Regions from separate parts of the Bacillus sp. FG16 genome, predicted to be linked through region 3. Evidence: predicted binding sites of a transcription regulator. Region 3 holds the regulator's gene; each other region holds the start of a gene.
The links. Region 3 encodes LexA, which represses DNA repair genes until DNA is damaged. Its sites were predicted from a motif close to CGAACATATGTTCG; they were not measured.
Positions count from the first base shown of each region.

Region 1: ACODS7_RS06875 (YolD-like family protein) is a predicted target of LexA. The motif match lies at 3,211-3,224, and genes of this name have one in related genera.
Region 2: uvrB (excinuclease ABC subunit B) is a predicted target of LexA. The motif match lies at 2,217-2,230, and genes of this name have one in related genera.

Region 1 covers NZ_JBMDKC010000012.1:46,366-52,800, forward strand. The annotation lists gene ACODS7_RS06850 (DUF6944 family repetitive protein) at 1-343, opposite strand, end outside; gene ACODS7_RS06855 (SDR family oxidoreductase) at 589-1,296, opposite strand; partial or broken gene ACODS7_RS06860 (hypothetical protein) at 1,438-1,725, opposite strand; gene ACODS7_RS06865 (hypothetical protein) at 1,770-2,105, opposite strand; gene gerPF (spore germination protein GerPF) at 2,314-2,529, shown strand; gene ACODS7_RS06875 (YolD-like family protein) at 2,738-3,073, opposite strand; gene ACODS7_RS06880 (hypothetical protein) at 3,397-3,558, opposite strand; gene ACODS7_RS06885 (KH domain-containing protein) at 3,573-3,803, opposite strand; gene ACODS7_RS06890 (hypothetical protein) at 4,051-4,269, opposite strand; partial or broken gene ACODS7_RS06895 (peptidylprolyl isomerase PrsA) at 4,687-5,537, opposite strand; gene ACODS7_RS06900 (glycoside hydrolase family 25 protein) at 5,740-6,435, opposite strand, start outside.
Region 2 covers NZ_JBMDKC010000008.1:16,679-23,113, reverse strand. The annotation lists gene uvrA (excinuclease ABC subunit UvrA) at 1-162, opposite strand, end outside; gene uvrB (excinuclease ABC subunit B) at 168-2,144, opposite strand; gene ACODS7_RS04985 (DUF4362 domain-containing protein) at 2,296-2,727, opposite strand; gene ACODS7_RS04980 (hypothetical protein) at 2,772-3,392, opposite strand; gene ACODS7_RS04975 (MerR family transcriptional regulator) at 3,389-4,150, opposite strand; gene ACODS7_RS04970 (hypothetical protein) at 4,251-4,478, opposite strand; gene ACODS7_RS04965 (hypothetical protein) at 4,495-4,890, opposite strand; gene ACODS7_RS04960 (hypothetical protein) at 4,887-5,108, opposite strand; gene ACODS7_RS04955 (hypothetical protein) at 5,127-5,516, opposite strand; gene ACODS7_RS04950 (helix-turn-helix transcriptional regulator) at 5,528-5,725, opposite strand; gene ACODS7_RS04945 (YeiH family protein) at 6,003-6,435, opposite strand, start outside.
Region 3 covers NZ_JBMDKC010000006.1:93,062-99,496, reverse strand. The annotation lists gene ACODS7_RS04330 (PadR family transcriptional regulator) at 1-16, shown strand, start outside; gene ACODS7_RS04325 (DUF1700 domain-containing protein) at 9-551, shown strand; gene ACODS7_RS04320 (DUF4097 family beta strand repeat-containing protein) at 552-1,355, shown strand; gene lexA (transcriptional repressor LexA) at 1,446-2,066, opposite strand; gene ACODS7_RS04310 (YneB family resolvase-like protein) at 2,208-2,864, shown strand; gene ACODS7_RS04305 (DUF896 domain-containing protein) at 2,910-3,149, shown strand; gene ACODS7_RS04300 (bifunctional metallophosphatase/5'-nucleotidase) at 3,190-4,773, opposite strand; gene ACODS7_RS04295 (phosphate/phosphite/phosphonate ABC transporter substrate-binding protein) at 4,958-5,896, shown strand; gene phnC (phosphonate ABC transporter ATP-binding protein) at 5,992-6,435, shown strand, end outside.

The sequences.
Region 1 (6,435 bases), on a different contig from region 3:
TAAGATAATCATTTTCTTTCAATTGTTCATTTATATTAAAATATGTTCCTATTACAGTTGATATATTCCCTAATGCTAATAACTCAATTCCTATTCGATCAAGTAATTTACTTTGATTCTCTAAGCCTATATTTTGCTTTTCCCTTTTTTCTTCCCCGTCATTATACTTGCTCGCAATGATTTGTAATATATACCCGAGGGCTTGTAATGAGCTTCCTACAATAACAAGATCCGATTCAACTTTCTCTTCTCCAATAAACCCTCTTGTCGTTCCAATTGCAGCTGTAAGGTTCCCTCCTACTTGAAACCATGCCCCTGTCACTTTTAAACCGCTTGGATTCATTTTTATCACCTATTTAAATATTTTCTAAACCTTTCAAAATAAAGAGAAACTTTAATCAGTGGTTTTTTCTTCATCCTCCGCCTAAATTATTTGCTTTCGCTGAATTTTGAGGTGGGGGTCTTACTGACTGGCAAATAGCGGGATAAACAAATTCCATCCTTAATCTTTTATTTTATTTTTCAGATGTAATTTTGTGAATGATATAATGTGTTACTAATATAAAAAAGCACCTTAAAGGTGCTTTTTTATATGCATGCTGGGCATGTCAATGAATCTCCATTTTCATCTATTGTTATATTCAATATATATTGAATTGCTTTATGTGACCAAGTTTCAGGTGTAGGTGATTCATTTATATATTGTGGCGCACATGACTTCAGCATTGGAGTGCTAATACTCCCTCCAGGATCTAAAGCAACTACAGCCATGCCATAGGGTAATTCCAGTGCCATAGATTTAGTGATACCTTCAATTGCAAATTTCGAGGCACAATATGGCGCAAGCTCAGCTTCACCTTCTCTCCCCCAACTAGAACTCATATTAATGATAATTCCTTCTTTCCTAGCTACCATTGCGGGAACAAACGCTCTTATTACATTTACTACACCATTCACGTTTACATTCATTACATTTTCGAATTCTTGAGCCGTAATTTTCCAAAGTTGTGCATTTTGATTTACAATCGATGCATTATTTATTATAAGATCGGGAGCCGTATGTCTATTAAGTATATAATTTGCCCAATTGTTAACTTGCTGAGAATCTGAAACATCAATTACTTGGAAATCATGTATTTTACTGTACTGTTTTTTCAGTTCTTCAATTTTATCTTTTGAACGTCCACAACCATATATGTTCCACCCTAATTCATGAAATCGATCAACCATCGCACGTCCTAGCCCTTGTGTCACGCCTGTAATAATTACAGATTTACTAATTTCTTTTCGCTTCATTTCTCTCATCCTCCTTCCCTATATCTTACTCTCTTCATTTTTATTCAGCCATTTACTAAAGTATCAACTCAACTCATACTTTAGTAATGGTTTTGATATTGCATACATAAACAAAAAAGTAACCATCATGGTTACTTTTTGCTATATATCTAAAAATTCATTGTTTATTTCATTATTGTTTTTACATTTCAACTTCTCTTTTCCACATTTCTCACATTGATACATATAAAGTGAAACTTTAATCAGTGAGGGTTTTGTTCATCCTCCACTGATTATTAGTTGAACCAATCGAGCTGCCCGGCAAATAGCGGGATAAACTACACCTAGTGTACTTTTTCAAAAATTTTCATTATCCTGCATCTTAATAAAAATATATTTATGTTTACAATGCGATTCACTCAAATAATTTTTAAACCACTTTTTCAACACAACACATTCCATCCTTATGATAGAACCTTTATTTAGCTGCCTTATTACATACTTTTATTTAAATATTCAATCTCATGTTGCAATTTTTTAAATTGCTCAAAATGCATGGTAATAGATTGGCTACTACCATAATCAACATTTTGTTTCACTAATATAACACCCGTATCATGAAAAAGCGCTTCAAGTTCTTTCCTAATAGACACTTTCGCAATATGAGCTGTTTTAATTGCAGATAAAATTGCAATTTCATTAAACTTTAATTTTATTTCATTTGGACAAAATGCGTCTTCAACTAATATAACTTCATTACTATAAATTAGTGCAACAAGATTACTTGATTTGGCATCTGTTAAATCAACTTTTTTCATAATATCTTTCATTACATTTTGCCTCCTTTATTTTCGTATATATCAATTATACAAATTTTTTTAAAAAAATTACTCAACTTTATTATATTAATTTTAACACACTTTTATTGAAATCCATGCTCCAAACGTTTTACTGTTCCACAATTTTTATTATATGAACCATCTGGACTATACCTCCATATAGTAATGTTAACAACTTATTATAAAGCAGGTGAAAATTATGCCATCAGTTGTAGGGAATTTAGTTGTACAAAATAGTAATGGTTCATTTAACTTAGGTGATTTCTACAACGTTTCTCCGAAAGAAAATACGAAAGCTTATAATGGTTCCGGCGCATCAAACGTTGGCTTTGTTGTTAATACTTTTAGCGGTGTTAGTGCGACCAATACATTTGATTCTGACCTTGCAGATCAAAACCAAGTGGGTACAGCCTAATCTTATGTTCAACTTTCTGTATAGAAAATTTAAATTTGTCTATACTATAATCAGGCTGTTTGACAGCTCTTGTTGATTTTGGAGTACCCTATCTTTTTCTCCCTTTCCCTGGGGCTCAGCAGCTAGCACGAAGCTAGCTGCTTTTTCTTGTATTATTTGTTTCATAAATCAGAAATAAAAGAAGCTGCCATTTAATATTCAGCTTCTTTTACGTTATTTCAATAATATCCATAGCGTTAAATACATAAGTTTTATAAAAGGCGTCTGTACAAATTACAATTTGTTTTACCGGATTGATATGTACAACTGTCATATAGCTTGTTAATATGTAGCCATCTTCAAAATATGTTACCAATATTTCTTTCTCAGACAGTAATGACGTTAATAATTTATCAGAAATTCTCTCTTTTGCTTCGTTTGTTAAAAGCGGTTTTTGTACTTTTAATTTCTCTCCAATAATCTTTCTCATATTTAAAAGTTGTTCGGACATTACTGTAAACGGAACCCACTCTCTTTCTTCTTTTTGTATCTTTACATCGTTCATTTTTTATCTCCTTGATCATTTATACATTTATTTAGCCATACTATCCCTTAGTTATTTTTAATACTCACTAAACTCGGATTTACTTCTAAACTATAATTAGGTTACCCTCTCAAAAGAACATTCGTTCTTATTATACACGAACTTACGTTCTTTTGAGAAGAGCCATACTTATTATTTTTTAACAAAAAACAAAATTTTAATTATCTCCATACTTTTTTCCTTTATCAAATAAACTTCTCATTTTTTATGTAAAATGCATATAACAACTAAAAGGCGACTTCACACAAAGTGAAATCGCCTGTTTCTAAAAAATATTTCAAATTTTATTTTTCTATCCTAACTAATGTTCTTTCTGGAATACATAATTCATCTATATTAAAATGATTTATTTTTAATTTCAATTCCCCTACTCGTTCCTTATCTTCATCACCAACCCAACAACTAAATAATTCGAAATAGTCTCCATCTTCCGAATAGCCTTCCATAATCTTGCATAAAGTTAAAATTTTTTCTTTCGCTTCTTTTTTTCCTTTACGTTTTGCCACTCGACAAGTTCAATTCCCCAACTAGTTGAAACCTCATATGTGTAATTTGTTTGGAATTGATACTCATGTACAATTTCAAGCATACTTTCATCTGCAAAACACGGTCCAAAAACAATTACATCATTAGAATCTGGATCCGTTAACGGAATTTCTACATTACAGCCTATGTAACTTGCTAAACTCATTTTATACTCCTCCAATATTCGTATAAAAATACTTCATAGTATATTTGTTTACTTAAATATAAAATCCCTGCCTAAACAAAAAAGTTTTAAATTTTTTCGTTTATTAACCATCTATAACTGAAAACATATGCTATGATGAACGAACTCACAAAGCATAAGAAAAGAGAGCATTTACAACACTCTCTTTTCTTACATACTCTATGAAACTTTACAAAACTGAATCAGTGATTTTTATTATTACATTTCATTACATATACTTAGGTTGTACTATTATATGTAACTCTCTCTCTGTATCCGCTTTTTTCGGATGACGAAAATAATTAAGTTCGTACTTTAACACTTTATACTCAACAATCCCGATTTTAATCCCTTTCGTTTCTTTTAATATAGCTAATAAATCACTTACATTTTCATCATATGACTCAAAAATTTTCGCGCCGCCCTCTCCTTGAAAGATTACTTTCATATATTCTCCCCACCTTAATTTATTGATGTGGTAAATGACGCGTTTAAAACGATTCATTCTTTATCCTAAAATTTTCACACCAAAAAGAACATCCTTTCCATTCGAATGCTCAGCTTTTTACTAATTATCCATGTTAAATATTTATTCAAAAACATTATATGTATTATTTTTCAAATTATGTTCGATATCCATTATTAAAGGATAAATATATGTAACACCCTTGCATAATGAAAACCGTATAATATACACTTTCGTTGAAATAATTATAGCACCTTTAATTACCATCCATAATTTCCCATTGTAATTCTTAATATTTAAATGTAATATTGTATTGTCTTACTATCTATTTATAACTCACACACTAATTAGAAAAGGGAACTCTATATGAGTTCCCTTTTCTAATTATGATTACAATCATTATTTCTTTTCTAGAAATTTAAATGTATCTTTAAATTCTTTATTATTCACTTTAATATCAGCATCTTTCAATAAATCATTGACTACTTGTTGTTTCCATTTACCTGTCGTATCTTGTAGTCTTTGTTGTTCTAAATCTTTACGAATTTTTTCCTTTACTTCATCAAATGGCTTTAATTCTTTTTTATCCGTCACTTTAATAATATGGTAACCGTAAGTTGTTTTAACTGGATCACTTACTTGGCCTGCATCTAATTTATACGCAGCTTCCTCAAATTCTTTCACTGTTTGTCCAGGAGCAAAACCAGATATTTCCCCCCCTGTTCCTTTGACCCAGTATCTTCTGAATACTGTTTTGCTAAGGCAGCAAAATCTTCACCATTATTTACTTTCTCCTTTACTTCTTTAGCCGTTTTTTCATCTTTCACTAAAATGTGACTTACTTTCATTTCTGGTTTATAGTTATCTTTCACATCTTTTTCTGTGACTGTTGCTTTAATCGCTTTCTCAAATGCAATTTCTGGCTTCATTTTTTCTTTTAATTCATCTTCATTTTTCAATCCAAGTTGTTCTAAAGTCGATTTAAAGTTCTCACCCATTTTATCTTTTGCTTCTTCTACTTTCTTTTTTGCTTCCTCATCCGAAACTTTATATTTATCTAACAATGCCTTACTTAACATCATTTGATATAAAGTACTTTCTCCATATTGTTGTCGTAATTCTTTACTTAATTCTTTCTCTGTAACATTTCCTACTTTTGATGTTACTACGTTGTCTGAGGAACCGCATGCAGATAATGCTAGCATCACGCATGAAATAATTGTTCCAATAAATATTTTTTTCTTTTTCAATTCAAATACCTCACTTTTATCATTATGCAAATTAACTATACACAGGCATTGTGAAAACAGTGTGTTTTCTACATGTAATTCATTTCATATGAGTTGACTATGTATCATGCATTTCCATTTCCAAACATAAAGAGTCTTCTTACTATTATGTATAGTAAGAAGACTCTTTACATACACCTCAAAAACAATACGACTGCTATAGTTACTTAATACTTACATGTTCTTCAGGTATCCAACGATTCTGCCCGATATCTACTGCATTTCCCACTCTACCCCACACTCGAAAAGATGTCGATCCATCTATAGTTCCTTTATAATTCATACATTCAGGCTCTTCATAATAATTTACTCTGTAGCCAACAGGATATTTCGAAGTTGTATAAAACCATTTCACCTTAAAATGTTTTAAATATGCCCACTGCTTATCGTTCCCTAAACAAATCATATCTTGCTCACCGCCTCCCCAATAACCTGTTAAGATTAAATATGGAATTTTCTGAGTGAGTGCACCTGTAAATTGAGGATTCATGGGGTTTTCATATAAATTTATTCCGTATCCATCAGGATATTTCGAAACTGCAATACCAATGCCATTCGGTTGCTGTGTATACACTATGTTAGGTTGATTTGCTTTGTTCGAATCTATAAACCAAGAAAGTGACTTATTTCCTACTAATCGATTCAGATCACATTTCCCAATCCCAGGAACATTCCCTGAATCCGTATATTGCCAAATATCACATGGATATGCTGGCTTATTCCCTCCATAACGAGGAATCCATACGAAATCAGCTTCCATATTACGTGCTCCAAATGATAAATACGTGTGATGCCCTACATATAATCCTACTTTTTCCGCACCTAAACGGCGTAATTCATCAATAAATGCCTGTGTCCC
Region 2 (6,435 bases), on a different contig from region 3:
CTGCCCTTCTGCATAAATCGTATCAAATGCTAATGATGATTTCCCCGAACCAGACAATCCCGTTACAACGACAAGCTGATTTCTCGGAATGGTTACATCAATATTTTTTAAGTTATGTGCTCTAGCACCTTTTACAACGATAAAATCCTTGCTCTTACTCACTCTTTTCACCCTTCCGCTTTTAATTCTAATAGTAAATCTCTTAGTTCAGCTGCACGCTCGAAGTCTAACGCTTTTGCTGCTTCTTTCATCTCTGCTTCCATCTTCGCAATTGTCTTTTCACGCTCTTTTTTCGTCATTTTCTTAGCAGGAGTTGCTTCGTATGTTTCTGTCTCTTCAGCAGTTGTCGTTGCACGGATTACATCACGTACGCCTTTTTGAATCGTTTTCGGCGTAATACCATGCTCTTTATTGTAGGCTTCTTGTATAGTACGACGACGCTGCGTTTCTTCAATTGCAATTCCCATTGATCTTGTTATACGATCTGCGTACATAATAACTCGGCCGTTTTCATTACGCGCGGCACGACCAATTGTTTGAATTAATGAGCGCTCTGAACGTAAGAACCCTTCCTTATCAGCATCTAAAATCGCTACAAGTGATACTTCTGGAATATCTAATCCTTCTCGTAATAAGTTAATACCGACCAGTACATCAAACTTACCAAGGCGAAGATCGCGGATAATTTCAATACGTTCTAACGTTTTAATTTCAGAGTGAAGATAGTTAACTTTAATTCCTACATCTTTTAAGTAGTCCGTTAAATCCTCGGACATTTTCTTCGTTAAAGTCGTAATTAATACACGTTCATTTTTTGCAATACGATCTTGAATCTCTCCTAATAAATCGTCAATTTGCCCTTCAATAGGTCGTATATCGATTGGTGGATCTAAAAGCCCTGTTGGACGAATAATTTGTTCTATTACTTCTGGTGACTGCTCTAACTCGTACGGTCCTGGAGTCGCCGAAACGTAAATAACTTGATTTGTTTTCTCCTCAAACTCATCAAACATGAGCGGTCTATTATCTAAAGCTGATGGCAGACGGAATCCATGATCCACAAGTACTTGCTTACGTGCTTGGTCCCCGTTATACATCGCTCTTACTTGTGGCACTGATACGTGCGACTCATCCATAACAATTAAGAAATCTTCCGGGAAATAGTCCAATAACGTATACGGTGTTGCACCCGCTGGACGAAGTGTTAAATGACGGGAATAGTTTTCAATACCTGAACAAAAGCCCATCTCGCGCATCATTTCTAAATCATAACGTGTACGTTGCTCTATACGCTGTGCTTCTAGCAACTTACCTTTATCATTTAATTCCTTTAAACGCTCTTCTAATTCTTTTTCGATATTCTCAATAGCGACCTTCATTTTCTCTTCACGTGTAACGAAGTGAGATGCTGGGAAGATTGCTACATGATCACGTTCTGCTAATACTTCACCTGTTAACGCATTTACTTCACGAATACGATCAATTTCATCGCCGAAAAATTCAATTCGAATACAATGCTCATCAAGTGATGCTGGGAAGATTTCAACTACATCTCCGCGCACACGGAATGTACCACGCTTGAAATCAATATCATTACGTCCATACTGTACATCAACAAGTTCACGAAGCAATTGATTGCGGTCCTTCTCCATACCAACTCGAAGTGATACAACTAACTCGCGATATTCTTCAGGAGAACCTAAACCATATATACACGATACACTCGCAACGATAATTACATCGTCCCGTTCAAATAATGCAGACGTTGCTGAGTGACGCAATTTATCAATTTCATCATTAATCTGCGCGTCCTTTTCAATAAACGTATCTGTTTGTGGTACATACGCTTCTGGCTGATAATAATCGTAATAACTAACAAAATACTCAACTGCATTATTCGGGAAAAAGTCTTTCAACTCACTATATAACTGTCCTGCTAACGTTTTATTGTGAGCCATAACAAGTGTTGGCTTTTGCACTTCTTTAATGACATTTGAAATCGTAAATGTCTTACCCGTTCCTGTCGCTCCAAGCAACACTTGCTTTTTCTTTCCACTATTAATTCCCTCTACAAGCTTCTCTATAGCTACCGGCTGATCACCTTGCGGGGAATACGCTGATATAATTTCAAATTGATGTTCCAAGTAAAATCCGACCTCCTCATAAAAATCTGTATTATTATTTTACCACGAATGCCTATAAAAAACCTAAAAAAACGAACAGATATTCGGTAAAATTTTCGACAATATACACATAGAAAAAGGAAGGAGTAAATACTTCCTTCCTCTACTAACTCTATTTTTTAGGTACATATACTAAGTCATATCCATTGCGCCCAGCTTCATTCGTACAATCTATTAGCCTATAAGTGATTCCTGATTCGCGCTGGTCTTTAACAATACTTTTACAACTATCTTTATGTAACCCTTTATCCTTCCCAGCAAATTTGTCTTTTCTATTATCTGACACATAAAATATATCGTTCCCACTATACTCTAACGTTTGAAAAATCGGGTCCCCTTCAAGGGTATACTGTACAATTCTTATTTTATCAACTTCCCTTTGCTCGACATTCAAAACGAACTTTTCAAATTTATCTAGATTGGAAATCCTGGTTCCCTTTACAATGACATCGTTCTTCTTATCAATTGTAGTGTTAGATGGTGAACATGCTACTAAAGTAAAAAGAAATAGACATATAAAACTGATTCTTTTTCCTATTGTCATCCTCTCCTATAAAAATTATTTGTATACCCAAAAGCTACTTTCAACTATGAAAGTAGCTTTTCTTTTCCTTTCTCCTTCTTCGGAAAAAACACATATGAAAATGAAATCGCTGTATCAACTAAAAATATAATCGCCCACACTTGGCTCACGCGACTTGCAGCTTTATTTAAAACGATTCCCGATTCTAACCAATTACCCCATTGTTCAAATGGAATAAATCCATACGCGAAGAAAAAGAATATGTGCACACCAACGAATAAAACAAGATGTAATACCCAATTTTTTATTTCCTGCTTTGCATAGGCCATACCTGTTAATTCTATCTGTTCTTCAATAATAGGCGCTGGTTCATTACGCCATTTCGCAACTAGCTTTTGCGCAAATATATCAAGCTTCTTCAAATCCTTTTTCCCATAGAAAACTGCATACAATAAAATAATTACAGTAATAATTTGAAAATTAGAGAACTTTCCTGTTTGATAATAGTCCACTGCCCCTAATGTTAAAATAAACACTTCATTTACGAGGAGTACAATCCCCATAATAAAGCTCGCCTTCTTCAAACGAAATCCGTAACGGAGTAAAAAGAAACCAATAGCCGATAACCAAAATATAATCTCTGCTCCAATTAAAAAATACCAACGATATTCTGCGAGTATGCTCATTTATCCTTCTCCCTTTCATCATAAATACGAAAAGCTTCATCCATATATAATAAAAACTCTTCTTCAATTGGATACATGCTCATTTTCTGTGCATCTTCCTTTGATTTTCTAACCTCCCATAACTTATCTAAAAACGCTTCGTCACCATTAGCCATTTCTAAACACTTCTGCATTAATCTCTTCATTACCCTTTGTACCTCATCATTAGCGGCTTCTTTACCCTCTTTCATAAAAATACGTAATTGCTTTAATAAATCTACCCATTCTAAAACATTCGGATCTTCCTCACTCATATTTGGCAAATTATGAAGCAACTTTTGTTCTTCCTTTGAAAATACTTCATTTTGAAATATTTCACGTATACGAGGAGACTGTTTTGAAAGCTGAATAAGTTCAAACATAACTTTCCAATCAAGTTCTCCCTCTACATCTACCGAATAAACAACCGCTTGTAAAACACGCTCCATTCGATTGAACTTCTTTTGCTCTTCTTGTACAAATCGAAGTTGGTTTTCAAGTGATTTTTTCAAATCCAGCTCACCTTTTACTAACATATTCGCAACTTCTTTTAATGAAAATCCCATTTCTTTTAAAAATAAAATTTGTTGCAAACGAATAACGTCAGCTTCACTATATAACCGATGCCCACCCTCTGTTTTTCCGCTCGGCTTTAATAAATCTATTTGATCATAATAACGTAGTGTACGTACTGTAACCCCTGTTTCTCTCGTCAATTCTTGTATTGAAATCACTACCATCACCTCTTCCCCCTCATTATAGAAGATGACGTTACGTAACTTTCAAGTATTTTGTAAAAAAAATACAAAAAGCTGTTTATACAAAGTGTATAAACAGCTTTTATGGAAATAACCCCTTTTGTATGGCGCGCCCACAAAATAAAATAAGTGCTCCAACAACAACACTCGTTGCCGTTTTATGATAATGGGCTAATAATAATAAATAATACGATAAACCTACAGTACCAATCATAATACAAATACTCGGCACTGGATTACGAGAAAAATTTTGCATTCCCCAAAGAAGCGCAAATATAGCTGTAGCGACACATAACACCGGTAATCCCATCCCAGTTCCCCTTTTTCTATCTATTATTCCTTGTTGCTAATACGCTCGTTGATGCGATACTTATTAATACACCAAAGATAGCAATATATAATAGCTCAGTTACATGTACTGCTTGCCTATCTAAATACTTATTTACACAAAGATACATAATAAACAAGAAAACGAAGCTTGTAATACAAATCGTAAAATATGACTTCATCTTGTTCACAACTCGCTCATCAATCGATGGTACTCCCTCTTCTTTCAAATGCTTCTGCTCTTTATATTCCGAAATTCCATATAAAATGACTAGCGCTACATTCGATATAAAAATAGTTCCCCACGAAATACTTAAAATCATTAAACTCGTATTTAAAAGAATTCCTGCTACAAGCAAACTCCCTACGAATCTCATGACCTCTCTCTTACTCATACATGATCAGCCTCTTTTCGATTTCTATATTTCCACTTCGGCCAATAGTTCACAAGAAAATATACCCACTGCCCTAGTACAAATAAAACAAACGGCATACCAGCATTTCCATCAACAATTAAATTATATAAACTCCATATCGCTAAACTAATCGTAAAAAATAACCCTACATATTTAAACGCTTTATCTGACTGAAATCTCTCAAACTCATCCTGCATTTTTTATTCCCCCTATCGCTATGCTCGTTTTCCTACCATAACTCCTATAATGAGACTACCTGCAAATAAGGAACTACATATTATAAATATCTCTTGCACTGGTATAACAGCCCTGCCTATTGCTTTACTCGCAACAATATAAACAATAAGCAACAGAAATGCGAATACAAATGAGACGTTTACATGTTTTTTTATATTTTCAATTACTCGCTCATCTATATCGGGAAGTTCTTCTTTTTTGTACTTACGCTTTTTGTAATACACATACACTATCAAAAATACAATTGCTAAAACGTTACTCACTACGAGCGGTAAAATTGGTATAGCCGGATTCATAATATGAACTATAATGTCTCCTAAAAACAATCCAAAAGTCACACCGATTAATAACTTTTTAGTATCGTTCATATTTCCTCCCCTTACTCCAGCGTAAATATTTCCTCCACCTTCACTCCAAAATACTTGGCGATTTTTAAGGATAACTCTAGACTCGGGTTATAATGATGGTTTTCAATCGCCACGATTGTCTGCCGCGTCACCTGCATCGCCTTTGCCATTTCAACTTGTGTTATATGATTTTGCTTTCTTAACTCTTTTATTTTATTTTTCACACCCATAGGATCCACCTTCAAAAGTAAAGATATCTTTACTTAAATTGTAAATATTTTCCAGTTATAAGTAAAGATATCTTTACAAATTTTAGAAAAACATTTCACTGCATATCTTCTCTAACAAAGTACAAGAGTAATTCAATTTATATCAGCGATTTTTTAAATATATCAGCGCAACTCCATTTATATCGGCGATTTCCCAAATATATCGACATCAGTAGCACCATAAGCATAAGAAAGAAGCTGCCCCAAAATATCTTTTGGAACAGCTTCTTCGTCCTACTTAAATAAATCCTAATCCCCATACAAGAACGTATCCAAGAACCGATAAGCAAACCGAGCCAATCAGCCCCGCCACGAATGCTTTACTTCCTAATTTACGGAACGTTTTAAACTCTACATTTAAACCGAGCCCCGCCATCGCCATTGCGATTAGCATATAAGCAATGACAACAATGTATCCCGCAACAACTTCTGGAATAATCCCAAGCGAATGCACTGCACTCATCGCTAAAAATCCGAAGATGAACCAAGGAATTGGAAGGTCACGCCACGATTTTTTTTCTTTGCTTCCCTCGCTCTTACCAAACCATAATCCGATTAAAATCGCTACTGGTACAAGCATTGCAACGCGCGTTAATTTCACGATAACTGCGATATCTACAGCCGTGCTTCCTCCTGGCGCCGCAGCCGCAATTACGTGAGCAATTTCATGC
Region 3 (6,435 bases):
GGAATGGGATGAGTAAAGAAGGGTTTCTTAAAGAATTATCAAGTTATCTTAGAAAGTTACCAGAGGAAGAGAGGCAAGATATTTTATCGGATTATGAAGAGCACTTTCAGTTTGGGATAGAAGAGGGGAAAACTGAATCAGAAATAATACAGGGCCTCGGTTCTCCGAAAGTAATCGCAAAAGAATTACTTGCGATGTATCGCTTCGATGAAATGAAAAAAAATCCATCGACTTCAAATGTGACAAGAGCTGTTATGGCAGCGATTGGACTTAGTTTGTTTAATTTTATTATTGTGTTAGGCCCGTTAGTCGCAATTATTGCTTTTATATTTTCTTTTTGGATTGGTGGTATTGCTAGTGTAGTAACACCATTTTTCGTGATTGGAAAAGTATTTATGGGTACTTTTATATGGTTGGATCTTTTCGTTAGTATAACGTTTGTTGGAGTAGGTTTATTATTATGTATTATCGCTTTTTATAGTACAAAGTGGTTTAAGAGATTGTGTGTACGATATGTAATATGGAACTTCAAAATGATAAAAGGAGAGTAAATGATGAAAAAACTATTTTTAATCGCTATCGCTTGTATCATTATTGGAGTAATAGGAATTTCCCAAACATATGAAAAAGCAGTACAAACTGCTGAAAAAGGCGATAAAGAAAATATAATTAAAAACGAAACATTAAAAAATATAGAAGTTAAGTTAGATGCCGGGGATATTATTGTCCAAAAATCTCCTGACTCTTCTTTTTATATCAAGCAATCAGGAGATGTACGTAAACAAGAGATTCGTATCGCAGAAGATGGTGACACATTAAAAATTATTGGGGAAAGAGAAAAAGGTGCTTCATTTGATTTTTCTTTTTACGATTTTAGGTTTCAAACGTCTAAATTGACTCTCCTTGTGCCCGAACGCTCTTACCAAGATGTAAAAGTAAATTCATCTGCTGGACAAATCGAAATGAGTGATGTGAAAAGTGATAGCGTAAGTGTTAGAACACTTGCTGGAGAAGTAGAGTTGAAACAAGTAACGGCTAAGAATGTGGAGGGATCGACAAAAGCTGGTGAGGTGAACTTTAAGAAGGTATTAGGGAAAGTGACCGCAAAAACAACAAGTGGGGAAATAAATATTCAAGATCATGATTCTAAGTATAATCTAGAAGCAAGTTCAACTGCGGGAGATATAGATATTACTTTATCGGAAAAACCACAAGATGCGGTAATTACTGGGCAAAGTGCTGCCGGAGATGTAACAATTTTTAATGAAGAAAATAATAACGTAACAATTGGAAATGGTAGTAAAAAGATTAGCGGTAAAACGGCTGCTGGAGATGTGACGATTGAAACTCGTTAATAAGAAATAGAATGTATGGAAATCTATCAAAATACAAAAAAGAAGATAATTACCGTATATAAATAAGGTAATTATCTTCTTTTGTTATTTTTAATGTAAATCACGATATACGCCAATTACTTTCCCGATAACTGACACTTGTTTTAAAATGATAGGTTCTAATGAAGAGTTTTCTGGTTGTAGACGGAAATGGTCTTTTTCTTTATAGAAACGTTTAACAGTTGCTTCGTTATCTTCTGTTAAAGCGACTACAATTTCACCATTATATGCAGACTGTTGTTGGCGAACAACAACTAAATCTCCATCGAAAATACCAGCTTCAATCATACTATCTCCAGAAATACGTAACATGAACACTTGGTCTGCTCCAGCAACAATACTAGCTGGAAGTGGGAAATGTTCCTCTACGCTTTCGACAGCTGTAATTGGTAAACCAGCAGTAACTTTTCCGACAATTGGAACTTGAATAACAGATTGTGTTTCTGTATCGATTCGGTCTACGCCTAAAATTTCAATCGCTCGTGGTTTCGTTGGATCGCGTCGAATGTATCCTTTTTCTTCTAATCGTGATAAATGTCCGTGCACTGTAGAACTAGAAGCGAGGCCGACTGCTTGACCGATTTCACGTACGGAAGGTGGATATCCTTTTTCTTGTACTTTTAGCTTAATAAAGTCGAGAATGTCTTGCTGGCGTTTCGTTAACTTTTCCATGTTTTCTAACACCTCGTTTTCTTTCATTTTTCTTATTAATAAGTATAACATGTGAAAAAACATTCTACAAACATAAGTTCGAACAAATGGCTGATTTATGTTACACTATAGGGAAATAATAGGGAGAAAGAGGGGTTCAAAATGAATGCAATTATTTATGCACGTGTGAGTACAACGAAAGAAGCACAAGAAACATCATTATTACGTCAAAAAGATGAATTATTGCATTTAGCTGAGCGCTATCAAATGAATGTTTCTAAGGTGATTGAGGAGCAGGCTAGTGGATATACAATTGAGCGTGACGGTATATTAGAGGTGTTGGATACAATTCGAGACGAACAAATTGATGTGTTACTTATACAAGATGAAACGCGACTTGGTAGAGGAAATGCGAAAATCGCATTAATGCATTGTTTACATAAAGAAGGTATAAAAGTATATACGCATACACATAATGGTGAATTACAATTGTCGGATTCTGATTCGATGGTATTAGATATTATTGGTATTGTTGAAGAATATCAAAGAAAGATTCATAATTTGAAAATTAAACGAGGTATGCAACGTGCAGTAGAAAAAGGCTATCGTCCAGAAAAAAATTTAAAAAATCGGCATTTAAGTGTAGGAAGAGAGAAAAAAGAAGTGCCAATTGAGGAAATTGTACGTTTGCGAAAAAGTGAACTCACGTTTGAAGAAATTGCAGCAACACTACGTGGATTTGGTCATAATGTTTCAAAGGCGACTGTACATCGTAGATATGTAGAGTATACGAAGCAATTGCTTGATAAAGAAGAGTAACTATTGTATGATAATAATCAGTTTTGATTAGAAGGGGGATTCGAGATGATTAATCACGAACTCGTTGAACGCATTAACTTCTTAGCGAAAAAAGCAAAAGCTGAAGGTTTAACTGAAGAAGAGCAACGTGAGCGTCAATCGCTACGTGAACAATATTTAAAAGGATTTCGTCAAAATATGTTAAACGAACTTAAAGGAATTAAAGTTGTTAACGAAGAAGGTACAGATGTTACACCGACGAAATTAAAAGCTTTAAAAAAGCAAGATAATGCAAAATTAAATTAAAAGATGGGCGAAGCCCATCTTTTTTTATTTGTAAAAATCGTTATTTAATAACTTTCCAGTTGTTATTAACTGTTGCTTCTATCGTTTTATGTTCCAATATATAATTAGCGATAAGTTCAGACATATCTGTTGGTATATCTTTTACTACCGGTTTGTTTTGAAACATAAAGAAATTTCCACCGCCACTTGCACGATAATTATTCATTACAACGTCATATTCTTCATTCATATTAAGAGGAACACTGTTGTGCTGTAAAGATTCTACTCTTTCACCAATTGGTTTTGAAATGTTTAATACGTATGAAATCCCTTCCCACATATCGTAATTATAATGTTGTGGCTTTGGTTCTATGTAGGTAGGACTTACGATGATGGACCCATCTGTTTTTAATGTGAAATAAGAAGCAGAGAGTTCAAGAGCATCTTTTATATCTGCTCCAGTTATTCTAATTACTTTTAATGTGTTTGGATAAATATAATTAGAAACGATGTCACGCATTGTTACATGTTCCGGAAAACCTGGAGATGTATTATGGAACAAACTTGTACAAGAAATGGATACATTAGCTATATCCATCTGTATTTTATTTATAAATTCGATAAAAGGATGATCATGCAAACGAGTTTGCATAGCATCTGAAATTTGCATGTTTCCCTGAATGATTCCAATAGGTTGATCAAGCCACTTTTGTGTTTTCTCTTCGTAATCGGCTACCAATGAAAGTACATTTTGGTCCGCTTCAACTCCTTGTACAGATAATAATTCAGAAGAGCTCTCTTTTTTCACCCATTTATGTTTTGTTTTTTCGAATGTTACTTTTACTTTTCCAACTGAGTGTCCATTGCATCCGGTCTGTAAAATTGTTATACCGTTAGCCATTGTGTGAGAAATTTCTCGGTGTTGATGACCTGTTAGTAAAAGGTCTATACCTTCAATTTCATGGCACATTGCATATCCTTGGTTTTCACCTGTTAACACTTCAGTCGGTTCCCCAGTTTGTAAATCTCTTTCGAATCCACCGTGATAGGCTACGACTAATAAATCTGGTTTCTCATGTTCGTGAATATAAGAAACCCATTTTTTTGTAGTCTTTAATGCATCTTCAAATAGTAAATCTTTAATGTGATGGGCCTGTTCCCAATTTGGGATGTAATGTGTTGTTACCCCTAAAATAGCAATTTTTATATTGGATTCAATCTGTTTGATTATATAAGGTTTTCCGAAATAGGGTTTTTTTATGTTTTTATCTAAAATATTTGCTGATAGGTACGGGAAGTTCGCAGTAGTCACAGCATTATTTAATATATCCATTCCGTAATTAAATTCATGATTGCCGATAATTGCAGCGTCATACTGTAAGTGATTCGCTAATAAGGACATTGGGTTTTTTTTGTTTTTTTCGTATGTAACATAATGATAAGTAAATGGTGTTCCTTGAATAAAGTCGCCATTATCAATTAAAAGAACGTTTATATTTTGGGAACGTTCTTTTTTTATAAGAGTAGAAATTTTAGCTAAACCAAGTTCTGCTGGGGAGTTATCTTGGTAGTGAATGGGATAAACAGTGCCATGTATATCGCTTGTTAATAAGATGTTTAAAGTTACAGTTTGATTATGTTCCAATATGACTCACCTTTTCTATTGTTATCTTCCAATTAATCATATCAAATATGTGAAGTGAATTTTGATGTGAATGTATAGAATGTGTAAAGATTCTGTAAATAACCAATTGTGTATCAAAATATGTGATATATTTCTTCATGTTTACGGAAGGTTATTTTATAACAAGAAAAATGGAGGCATTAATATGTTGAAAAAAGTTTTTGCAATGAGTACAACAGTTGTACTAGCGGCCGGATTATTAAGTGGCTGCGGGACGAAAGAGTCAAGTGCAAGTAAAAATGAAGATACGAAAAAAGGTTATGTACCAAAGACCTTAAATGTTCAATTTGTTCCTTCTCAAAATGCGGATACGTTAGAGGCAAAGGCAAAACCATTGGAAAAGCTATTAAGCGATAAATTAAATATTCCGGTAAAAGTTAGTATTTCAACTAACTACAATACAATTGTAGAAGCGATGGCATCTAAACAAGTAGATGTAGGGTTTTTACCACCAACAGCGTACGTATTAGCACATGAAAAGAAGGCTGCAAATGTAATTTTACAAGCGCAACGTTTTGGAGTAGAGGATGAAACAGGAGCTCCTACAAAAGATTTAGTAGACTATTATAAATCTGAATTTGTTGTTAAAAAAGACTCTAATATAAATAGTGTAAAAGATTTAAAAGGTAAAAAAATTGGTTATCAAGATGTAACATCATCAGCAGGGTATGTATGGCCTGCAGCTGTTCTATTAAAAGAGGGAATTGATCCGCTAAAGGATGTGAAACCTGTTACATTAAAAGGTCATGATCAGTCACTTATTGCTCTTTTAAATGGTGATGTAGATGCAGCTGTTGTATTCCAAGATGCTCGTAATATTGTAAAAAAAGATTATCCAAATATATTTGATCAAACGAAAATAGTGAAATTTACTGAGAAAATTCCGAACGATACAATTTCTGTACGCTCTGATTTAGATGCAGAGTGGAGCAAGAAATTACAAGATGCTTTCATTGAAATTGGAAAAAATGAGGAAGGCCGTAAAATCATTAAAGAAGTATATTCCCATGAAGGATATATTAAATCTGATGATAGTAAATTTGATATTGTTCGTGAATATGGAAAGACAGTGAAGACGCAATAATACATAGTGAACTGGCGGCTAGCTGGAAGGTGTGAGATTTCAGTTAGTTTGCCGTTTTTTAGTTATTGATAATACATTGAAAGTAGGTAAGATGTGTGATAGAGTTTCGAAATGTTTCCAAAATGTATCCGAATGGCACAAAGGGATTGAATAATATAAATTTAAAGATTCAAAAAGGTGAGTTTATTGTAATGGTCGGGTTATCCGGAGCTGGAAAATCTACACTTCTCAGATCCGTAAATCGTCTTCATGAGATTACCGAAGGAGAAATCATTATTGAAGGTGAGTCTATTACTTCTGCGAAAGGAAAAGGATTAAGGCGTATGCGCCGGGATATCGGTATGATCTTCCAAAGTTTTAACCTTGTAAAGCGATCAACAGTATTAAAAAATGTATTAGCTGGTCGTGTTGGCTATCATTCCACATTACGTACAACGTTAGGTTTGTTTCCGAAAGAAGATGTGGAACTCGCATTTCAAGCATTAAAAAGAGTGAATATTTTAGAAAAAGCATATGCACGTGCTGATGAATTATCAGGA